Regions from separate parts of the Alcaligenes sp. WGS1538 genome, predicted to be linked through region 1. Evidence: predicted binding sites of a transcription regulator. Region 1 holds the regulator's gene; each other region holds the start of a gene.
The links. The regulator HrcA, encoded in region 1, represses chaperone genes, less so after heat shock. The targets are predictions, from matches to a motif close to TTAGCACTCNNNNNNNNNGAGTGCTAA.

Region 1 (3,277 bases):
GGCGCGCAGCAGCTGGTCATAGTATTGCGAGACCTTCTCCTGGGCCTGCGCCAGCTCGGCGGCCAGGTCGGCGGTGTCTTCTTCGGGCTGCTGACCCAGGACTTCCGGCTGGGCCTGTTCAGGCGTGTTTTCCGTCACTTCCCCGTCCAGAGGCTTGTTGGGATCGGCATGTGTAGCCATTCGTCTTTCTCCACTACGTGAATCGTTGATCGCATGAAAATGGGGGCGTGCGCCCCCAATTCAAGACTGCATTCGAGATTTTGCCGAAAAAGCGGCGCGACGGCGCGCGCTCAGCCCGGCGCAATGCGGCCGGGCAGCCAGCCGCCCAGGTGCTGCACGGCCAGCCGTCCCAGCCCTTCGACCCATTCGGGATCGGCGTTCAGGCAGGGAATATAGTGGAACTCGCGCCCGCCCTCCTGCAGGAAGGCGTCGCGGCATTCCACCTGGATCTCCTCCAGCGTCTCCAGGCAATCAGCCAGAAAGCCCGGACACAGGGCGTCCACCCGGCCCACGCCCTCCTTGCCCCATTGACGCAGCAAGGGCTCGGTATAGGGCTCCAGCCAGCGCTGGGCGCCGAAACGGCTCTGGAAGGACATGAAGACGGGCACGGCCGGTTCGTCCAGCGCTGCCCGCAAGGCGGCGGCGGTTTCGCGGCAATCGCGCAGATACGGATCGCCCAGCTCGGCGCAGCGGCGCGGCAGGCCGTGGAAACTGAGCAGCAGGCGATCCGGCCTGCCATGCTCCTCCCAATGGCCGCGCACCTGGGAGGCCAGCGCTCCGATGTAATCCGGGTGCGTGTGGTAGCGCTTGATGAAGCGCAGCTCGGGCTGGTTGCGCTGCCGGCGCAGATGCGCCGCCACGCAATCGAAGGCCGTGGCCGTGGTGCTGGCCGCATATTGCGGATACAGCGGCAAGGCCAGGATGCGCTCGCAGCCGGCGGCCTTGAGCTTGTCCAGGGCGCCGGCAATGGAAGGATTGCCATAGCGCATGCCCAGTTCGACGCGCACATCGTGCCCCTGCCCGGCCAGCAACTCCTGCAGGCCCTCGGCCTGCGCCTGGCTCCACACCAGCAGGGGCGCGCCCTCGGCCAGCCAGATGTCCTTGTAGCGCGGCGCCAGCCTGGCCGGCCGGCGCGGCAAAATGAACAGGCGCAGGATGACCTGCCAGAGGAACTGGGGGATCTCGATGACGCGCGGATCGGACAGGAATTCGCCCAGGTAGCGCCGTATGGCCTTGGGTTCGGGCTGGTCCGGCGTGCCCAGGTTGATCATCAGGATGCCGATCGGCCCGGTCTCGCGCACAGGCGCATCGGCATTGAACATATCGACGTCGACCGGTTCGGGCAGATAGGGGGAAGCAAGCAACTTGGGCATGGCGGTAAAGGCAAAAAGCGGCAGGCCGGAACCCGCAGGGCCGGCCAAGGGGGCAGACCGGACTAGCCGGCCGAATGATGGCTCAGGGCATTTGACAACAGCCGGGCGGTAATGTCCACGATGGGGATCACCCGATCGTACGCCATGCGCGACGGTCCGATCACGCCCAGCGTCCCGACCACCTTGCCATCCACCCCGTACGGGGCGGTGATGACCGAGACATCGTCCAGCGGCACCAATTGCGAATCGCCGCCGATGTAGATCTGCACGCCTTCGGCCTGGCTGGAGACATCCAGCAGGTGCAGCAGGTCGGTCTTTTTCTCGAAGAGCGAGAACAGGCGGCGCAGGCGATCCATGTCGGCCACCATCTCCGTCACGTTCAGCAATTTGCTCTCGCCGGCGATCACCACGGCTTCTTCGTTGTCGGGCTGGTGGCTGCCGACGTCCACCGCCTGCTGCATCAGGCGCGAGATGTCCTCCTGCAGGGAGCTGAGTTCCTGCGACAGGGCCAGCTTCACGGATTCGAAGGACATGCCCGAGAAATGCTGGTTGAAGAAATGGCTGGCCTCGACCAGTTCATGCTCCAGGTAGTCGCGCGGCACGAACAGGATGCGGTTCTGCACGTCGCCATCCGGGGTGACGATGATCAGCAGCACGCGCTTGTCCGACAGCCGGATGAATTCGATCTGCCTGAAAGTCTGGGCCTTCTTGGGCGCCAGGACCACGCCGGCGAACTGCGACAGATTGGACAGAAGGGAGGCCGCCGAACTGACTGCGCGATTGGGCTCGTCGAAAGGCAGGAACTGGCTCAGGTTCTGGGCGTCGGGCCGCTCGAAGCGCTGCGAGGCCAGCAGCCGGTCCACGAACAGCCGGTACCCCTTGGGCGTGGGCACCCGGCCCGCGGAGGTGTGGGGGCTGTGGATCAGGCCCAGGGCTTCCAGCTCGGCCATGACATTGCGTATGGTGGCCGGCGAGAAATCAAAAACGGTTGACAGGGTACGGGACCCGACGGGCTGCCCATCGGCGATATACCGCTCGATCAGCACCTTCAGCAATGCATTCGCTCTGTCATCCATATCGCGTGTATCACTTAAAAAAACGCCCCCGCTCTGCGCAGGCTAAAGCCTGCTTGCCGCCCCCAGGGGAACGCCTCTTATCTTGGGTGATGCGGCATTCCGATGGCCCGGCGGTAAAAAAAACCAGCTCTGCAGGACAAAGGGAAGATTCTTGCAACCAAGCCTGTAGCGGCAACTCTATAATCAATTTATCGCAATTATTTCATTAATCAATAAGGTTTTCGCCCCATGCATTTCAAAACGGTCGCCATTGTCGGCAGATATCAGGATTCCGGCCTGGACGCGCCCGTCCGGTCGCTGGCCCGGACCCTGGTCAATGCCGGCTGTTCGGTGCTGGTGGAGGCCGCGACCGCCCGCAATACCGGCGTCACCGAATTTCCCGTGTGCGACTACGCGGAGATCGGCTCTCGCGCCGACCTGGCCGTGGTCATGGGCGGAGACGGCACCATGATCGGCGCCGCCCGCGAACTGGCGCACAGCAAGGTGCCCCTGGTCGGCATCAACCACGGCCGCCTGGGCTTCATTACCGACATTCCCCTGAACGACGCCAACGACGCCCTGGTCAGCGTGCTGAACGGCCATTACGACATCGAAGAGCGCTCCATGCTGGAGGGCCGGGTGGTGCGCGACGGACAGGTTCTGTATTCGGGCGTGGCCCTGAACGACGTGGTCATCAACCGCGCGGGGCGCGGCGGCATGATAGAACTGCGCGTGGAGCTGGACGGCGTCTTCATGTACCGCCAGCGCGCCGACGGCCTGATCATCTCCACCCCGACCGGCTCCACCGCCTACTCGCTGGCCGCCAGCGGCCCCATCCTGCATCCGTCG
Region 2 (3,277 bases), 870 kb from region 1:
GATTGTTCCAGGCAGGTGACCGCGGAGCAGTACCGCAGCCTGGGGCCGCTGAGCCGCCTGGTGGACTACCTGGCATATGGCATGCTGCGGCTGGGCGTGCTGCTGACGGGGAAATCGTCTTTGTATTGACCACGCGCCTTCGCGCCGGCCTTGCCGTTCGCGACGAGGATACGCGGGGCCGGCGGCGTTCCTCATCTAGGCGAAAAAACCCGGGCCGCTGGCCTTTGAGCCGATAGCTCTATACATTATGGCTTGGCGTCGTCTGGCTGCGCGCTTGCGCCGCCCAGGCGGAAAGCCGGAGAGAACATCCTACCAAGAGAGGGCTATGACACAGGAACTGGAACTGTTGAACGAACACCGCTGCTTCGATGGCTGGCAGCGCTATTACCAACACGCGTCGCAGGCGATCGGCCTGCCCATGCGCTTTTCCGTTTATCTGCCGCCGCAGCTGCAGGCCAAGGCGCACAAGGGGGCGGCGAGCCTGGAGCAGGCAGTGGGCCAGGGCCGTGTGCCCGTGCTGTTCTTCCTGGCGGGCCTGACCTGCACGGAAGAAACATTCATGATCAAGGCCGGCGCGCAGCGCTACGCCGCCGAGCACGGCATCATGCTGGTGGCGCCGGACACCAGCCCGCGCGGCGCGGGCGTGCCCGGGGAAGACGAGGGCTGGGACCTGGGAACAGGGGCGGGCTTCTACCTGGACGCCACCGAGCCGGGCTGGAGCACGCACTATCGCATGGAGAGCTATGTGGCGCGCGAGCTGTTCCAGCTGGCGACCGCGGTGCTGCCCGGCGATGCGGCGCGCGCCGGCATCTTCGGCCATTCCATGGGCGGGCATGGCGCCCTGACGCTGGCCCTGCGCCACCCGGGCCAGTACCGCTCCGTATCCGCTTTCGCGCCCATCGCCGCGCCCACTCGCTGCCCCTGGGGAGAAAAAGCCTTTGGCGCCTATCTGGGACAGAACCGCCAGGCCTGGGAGGCGCATGATGCCAGCGTGCTGATGGCGGAAGCCAGCGCGCCATATCCCGCCGGCATCCTGGTGGATCAGGGCCTGAGCGACGGCTTCCTGGCCGAGCAACTGTACCCCGAAGCCTTCGAGCAGGCGTGCGAGCGGGCTGAACAGCCGCTCACGCTGCGCCGCCACGAAGGGTACGACCATGGTTACTACTTCATTTCCACCTTCATCCAGGACCATATGCGCTTTCACGCTGAACGGCTGTGAGGATGTGAAGGATGGCGTAGCGCCCTGTCATGTTTTTGTTTTGTAAGGGCGCTAAGCTGCGGACAGGCAGGGCTTGCCCTGCCTGTTTTTTTATTACCAGCCCGCGCCGGGGCGTGCCGTAGACGGGTTGTTTTTTGTCATCAGGCTGGAACTTTTTCTTGCTGAGGGGCTCCTAATCCTGTATTGCAATTTTTTAGCACTCCCCACGCCAGAGTGCTAAACTGAGATCAACATCGATATACGTTTCGTCCGGTGCGTGTTTGAGCTTCTTGTTCCCGCCGGCCGACTTTTGAAGGATTTTCCATGACACAACAAGCGAACGCTTTGGCCCTGGCGTCTGGTAATGAACTCGTCGCTGCGGTCTCCAATCCAGGCGCTCTGGGTACCATTGAAGCGTATATTTCCGCCGTCAACCGCCTGCCGCTGCTCAGCGCCGAGCGCGAGACAGAACTGGGCCAGCGCCTGCGCGACAAGGGGGACCTGGACGCGGCCCGTGAACTGATCATGTCGCACCTGCGCCTGGTGGTTTCCATTTCCCGCCAGTACCTGGGCTATGGCCTGCCGCACGCCGACCTGATCCAGGAAGGCAATGTGGGCCTGATGAAAGCCGTCAAGCGCTTCGACCCCGATCGCGGGGTCCGCCTGGTGTCTTTCGCCGTGCACTGGATCAAGGCCGAAATCCACGAATACGTGGTGCGCAACTGGCGCATGGTCAAGGTCGCCACCACCAAGGCCCAGCGCAAGCTGTTCTTCAACCTGCGCCGCATGCGGCCCGACGGCCAGACGCTGGACTCGGCACAGGTGGACGAGATCGCCCGCGAACTGGACGTGCGTCCGCAGGATGTCAGCGAAATGGAAGTGCGCCTGTCGGGCCACGACCTGGCGCTGGAAGCGCCCAGCGACGACGACGAGAGCTTTGCGCCCATTTCCTACCTGTCCGACGACGGCCACGAGGAACCTTCGCAGGTGCTGGAGCGTCGCGCCCGGGACATGCTGGAGGGCAGCGGCCTGGAGGAAGCCATAGCCGCGCTGGACGAACGTTCCCAACGCATCGTGCGCGCCCGCTGGCTGCAGGATGAGGGCGGCGCCACGCTGCACGAACTGGCCGCCGAATACGGCGTGTCGGCCGAGCGTATCCGCCAGATCGAGTCCGCCGCATTCAAGAAGCTGCGCCTGGCCCTGGCCGGATCGGTTTAAGACTCAAACAGTTACATCTTTTTCGGGAAATCGAAGAACTTAAGCTCCTCACGGCGGACTAAACAATACATGTGCTGATTATTGCCACCTACGCATTCCAGCATATGTCGTCCGCTTCGGCTTCTCCTCTTCCCCTCCCTTTTGAAGCGGATGTTTACGGGACACCAGCAAGGGTGTCCCTTTTTTTTGCCCGCGCCGGGCGGATGTCCCGCCCGGTGCAGCCGGCCTTAGAACGACAGGGCCGCCTTCAGCCAGACCGTGCGCCCCGGATCGTTGAAGCGGGTCGCCGCGGCGTAGCCGAAGCCGCTGTTGCCGGCCAGGTTCAGGTGTTCGCTGTAAGTCTTGTCGAACACATCGTCCACGCCCGCCGTCAATGCCAGATGTCGGTTGACCTTGTAGCCTCCATACAGGGACACGGTGCCGAAACCGCCGGTCGGCCCGAAGTCATACCCCACCACATTGCCCTGGCCGCTCGCGTAGCGGTTCTGGGCGGCCACCAGGCGCCAGACGCCGCCCGCCGACCAGGCGCCGCGCGTGTAATCGGCGTTCAGGCGCAGGTCCAGCGGCGGCATCTGCGGCAGGGGGCGGCCGTCGCTGCGGTTGCGGCCCCAGGCGTAGGCCAGGGCGGCGCCCAGCTTCCAGTCCCGGCCGGCCTGAACGCCCGCGCCCAGTTCCGCACCCATGATGCGGGCCTGCACATTGCGTGCCTGGGCGCCGGCTCCCATCATGCCGCCGGATGGGTAGTCGAACAGGATGTAGTCCTGGATATGGCCGGCATAGGCCGAGGCCCAGGCCGATAGGGTCTCGCCCTTGTACTGCGCGCCTATGTCCAGCTGAGTGGTCTTTTCAGGCCGCACGCCC
Region 3 (3,277 bases), 230 kb from region 1:
GCTTTATATCTTGGTGCCAGTGGCTATTGCCCAGATGCTGCGCAAGTATCTGATGCGCAAAGGCGAGGACACGTTCAATCGAATCACAGCCTCCATGGGGCCTGTTTCCATACTGGCACTGCTCGTCACACTGGTGTTGCTGTTTGCCTTCCAAGGCCAGTCCATTCTGGAGCAGCCCTTGGTGATTGCTTTATTGGCTGTACCCATCCTTCTTCAGGTGGTCCTCAATTCAGGGCTGGCCTACTGGCTGAACAAGAAGCTGGGCGTGGCCCATTGCGTTGCCGGGCCTTCTGCCCTGATTGGGGCCAGCAACTTCTTCGAGCTGGCCGTAGCAACCGCCATCAGCCTGTTTGGCCTGAACTCCGGCGCAGCGCTGGCAACCGTCGTCGGAGTGCTGATTGAAGTGCCCGTCATGCTGGCCGTGGTCGCCGTCGTCAACAAAACCAAGCACTGGTATGAATGCTCATTGCCGGCAGCACAACATAAAGAATCCTGATGCATCCCGAATCCATTTCCTCCAAGCTCGACCCAGCCAGCTTTCACGTTCCGACTCAGCAGGCCCTGAAAGCTCCTCTTACCTCCAGCCATGCACCTCGCATCCTGATGCTGTATGGCTCACTGCGTGAACGCTCATACAGCAAGTTGCTGACCCAAGAGGCTTCCAGGCTGCTGGAAGGCATGGGGGCTGAAGTCCGCATCTATGATCCCAAAGGCTTGCCTCAGCCAGATACAGTGCCAAGCGACCACCCCAAGGTGAAAGAGTTGCGCGAATTAGTGCGATGGTGTGAAGGCATGGTCTGGACGTCGCCAGAACGCCATGGGGCCATGACCGGCATCATGAAGGCCCAGATTGACTGGATACCTCTGTCCGAGGGGGCTGTACGTCCTACACAGGGCAAGACGCTGGCAGTCATGCAGGTCAGCGGAGGCTCACAATCCTTCAATGCAGTGAACCAGCTGCGCATTCTGGGGCGCTGGATGCGCCTGCTTACCATCCCCAATCAAAGCTCGGTTGCTAAGGCTTACCAAGAGTTTGAGGAAGACGGACGCATGAAGCTGTCCTCCTTCTACGACCGCGTGGTGGATGTGATGGAAGAGCTGATGAAGTTCACACTACTGACCCGCGACATCGCTCCGTATCTGGTTGACCGCTACAGCGAGCGCAAGGAAGAACGGGCCAAGATGCATGCCAGGACTTTGGCAAAAATGTAATGGACTGAAGGGCTGCCTCTGGCCGAAAGCGGCCAGCAAGGCATCCTGTATCCGAGCAGCCCCATCTGAACAAAAAAACCGGCAGAATCCGCATTTTCCAAGCCCGCCTCAACCTTATGCTGGGCTCTGAGCTCGCACCAGCACTGAATGTACGCTCCCTTCAGAGTTCAAAACCCAGTGATGAAAGTCCAAAACTCACTGGCGCTCGTCAGCAAGCGCAGCCCAGATTCGGCGCGGGCTGGACTAAAATGTAACAGGCACCTTCCCCTGCTCTTGAAATTACAGAAGTCATCCCTATAATTAGCACTCGAAGGGGTTGAGTGCTAACGCGTCGCCCCCACTTGGACTGATACAACTAACTGTCATTTTTAACAGGAGTTTCTCCATGGCACTGCGTCCTTTGAACGATCGCGTGATCGTCAAGCGTCTGGACAACGAGCGCACCACCGCTTCCGGCATCGTTATCCCTGAAAGCGCTACCGAAAAACCCGATCAAGGCGAAATCCTGGCCGTCGGCCCCGGCAAGAAGTCCGAGGACGGCAAGGTTCTGCCCCTGGACCTGAAAGTTGGCGACAAAGTTCTGTTCGGCAAGTACTCCGGCCAAGCCGTGAAGATCGACGGCCAGGAACTGCTGGTGATCCGCGAAGAAGAAATCTTCGCCGTGATCGAATAAGTATCGCCCACGAACATTCAATAGGATTCAAACCATGACCGCTAAACAAGTTTACTTCGGCGACGACGCACGCACCCGCATCGTTCGCGGCGTCAACATCCTGGCTAACGCCGTCAAGACCACCATGGGCCCCAAAGGCCGCAACGTGGTGCTGGACCGCTCCTTCGGCGCCCCCACCGTGACCAAGGACGGCGTGTCCGTGGCCAAGGAAATCGAACTGAAAGACAAGTTTGAGAACATCGGCGCCCAGCTCGTCAAGGAAGTCGCCTCCAAGACCTCCGACAACGCCGGCGACGGCACCACCACCGCCACCGTGCTGGCCCAGGCCATCGTCGAGGAAGGCCTGAAGTTCGTGGCCGCCGGCATCAACCCCATGGACCTGAAGCGCGGCATCGACAAGGCCGTGGTCGTGGCCGTGGACGAACTGCGCAAGCTGTCCCGTCCTTGCACCACCAGCAAGGAAATCGCCCAGGTCGGCTCCATCTCCGCCAACAGCGATCACTCCATCGGTGAAATCATCGCCAACGCCATGGACAAAGTGGGCAAGGAAGGCGTCATCACCGTTGAAGACGGCAAGTCTTTGGAAAACGAACTGGACGTGGTCGAAGGCATGCAGTTCGACCGCGGCTACCTGTCGCCCTACTTCATCAACAACCCCGACAAGCAAGTGGCCGTGCTGGACGATCCGTTCGTCCTGATCTTCGACAAGAAGATCTCCAACATCCGCGACCTGCTGCCCGTGCTGGAGCAAGTTGCCAAGACCAGCCGCCCCCTGCTGATCGTGGCTGAAGACGTGGAAGGCGAAGCCCTGGCCACCCTGGTCGTGAACAACATCCGCGGCATCCTGAAGACCACCGCCGTCAAGGCCCCTGGCTTCGGCGACCGCCGCAAGGCCATGCTGGAAGACATCGCCATCCTGACCGGCGGCACCGTGATCTCCGAAGAGACCGGCATGTCCCTGGAAAAGGCCACTCTGGACGACCTGGGCCAGGCCAAGCGCATTGAAGTGGCCAAGGAAAACACCACGATCATCGACGGCGCAGGCGACGGCGCCAGCATCGAAGCCCGCGTCAAGCAGATCCGCGTGCAGATCGAAGAGTCCACGTCCGACTACGACCGCGAAAAACTGCAAGAGCGCGTGGCCAAGCTGGCCGGCGGTGTTGCCGTGATCCGCGTGGGCGCTGCCACCGAAGTCGAAATGAAGGAAAAGAAGGCCCGCGTCGAAGACGCCCTGCACGCCACCCGCGCTGCCGTTGAAGAAGGCATCGTTCCCGGCGGCGGCGTGGCCCTGATCCGCGCCCGCACCGCTGTTGCCGCCCTGAAGGGCGACAACACCGACCAGGACGCCGGCATCAAGCTGGTCCTGCGCGCCATCGAGGCTCCTCTGCGCAC

Region 2: the regulator HrcA is predicted to act here: its motif matches at 1,413-1,439, upstream of rpoH (RNA polymerase sigma factor RpoH).
Region 3: the regulator HrcA is predicted to act here: its motif matches at 1,513-1,539, upstream of ACF3ND_RS14150 (co-chaperone GroES).

The regions. Positions count from the first base shown of each region.
Region 1 covers NZ_CP171109.1:2,810,159-2,813,435, forward strand. The annotation lists gene grpE (nucleotide exchange factor GrpE) at 1-180, opposite strand, end outside; gene hemH (ferrochelatase) at 291-1,373, opposite strand; gene hrcA (heat-inducible transcriptional repressor HrcA) at 1,436-2,449, opposite strand; gene ACF3ND_RS13115 (NAD kinase) at 2,678-3,277, shown strand, end outside.
Region 2 covers NZ_CP171109.1:3,675,975-3,679,251, reverse strand. The annotation lists gene clsB (cardiolipin synthase ClsB) at 1-129, shown strand, start outside; gene fghA (S-formylglutathione hydrolase) at 326-1,219, shown strand; gene rpoH (RNA polymerase sigma factor RpoH) at 1,523-2,416, shown strand; gene ACF3ND_RS17140 (TonB-dependent copper receptor) at 2,644-3,277, opposite strand, start outside.
Region 3 covers NZ_CP171109.1:3,038,684-3,041,960, forward strand. The annotation lists gene arsB (ACR3 family arsenite efflux transporter) at 1-496, shown strand, start outside; gene arsH (arsenical resistance protein ArsH) at 496-1,212, shown strand; gene ACF3ND_RS14150 (co-chaperone GroES) at 1,598-1,885, shown strand; gene groL (chaperonin GroEL) at 1,920-3,277, shown strand, end outside.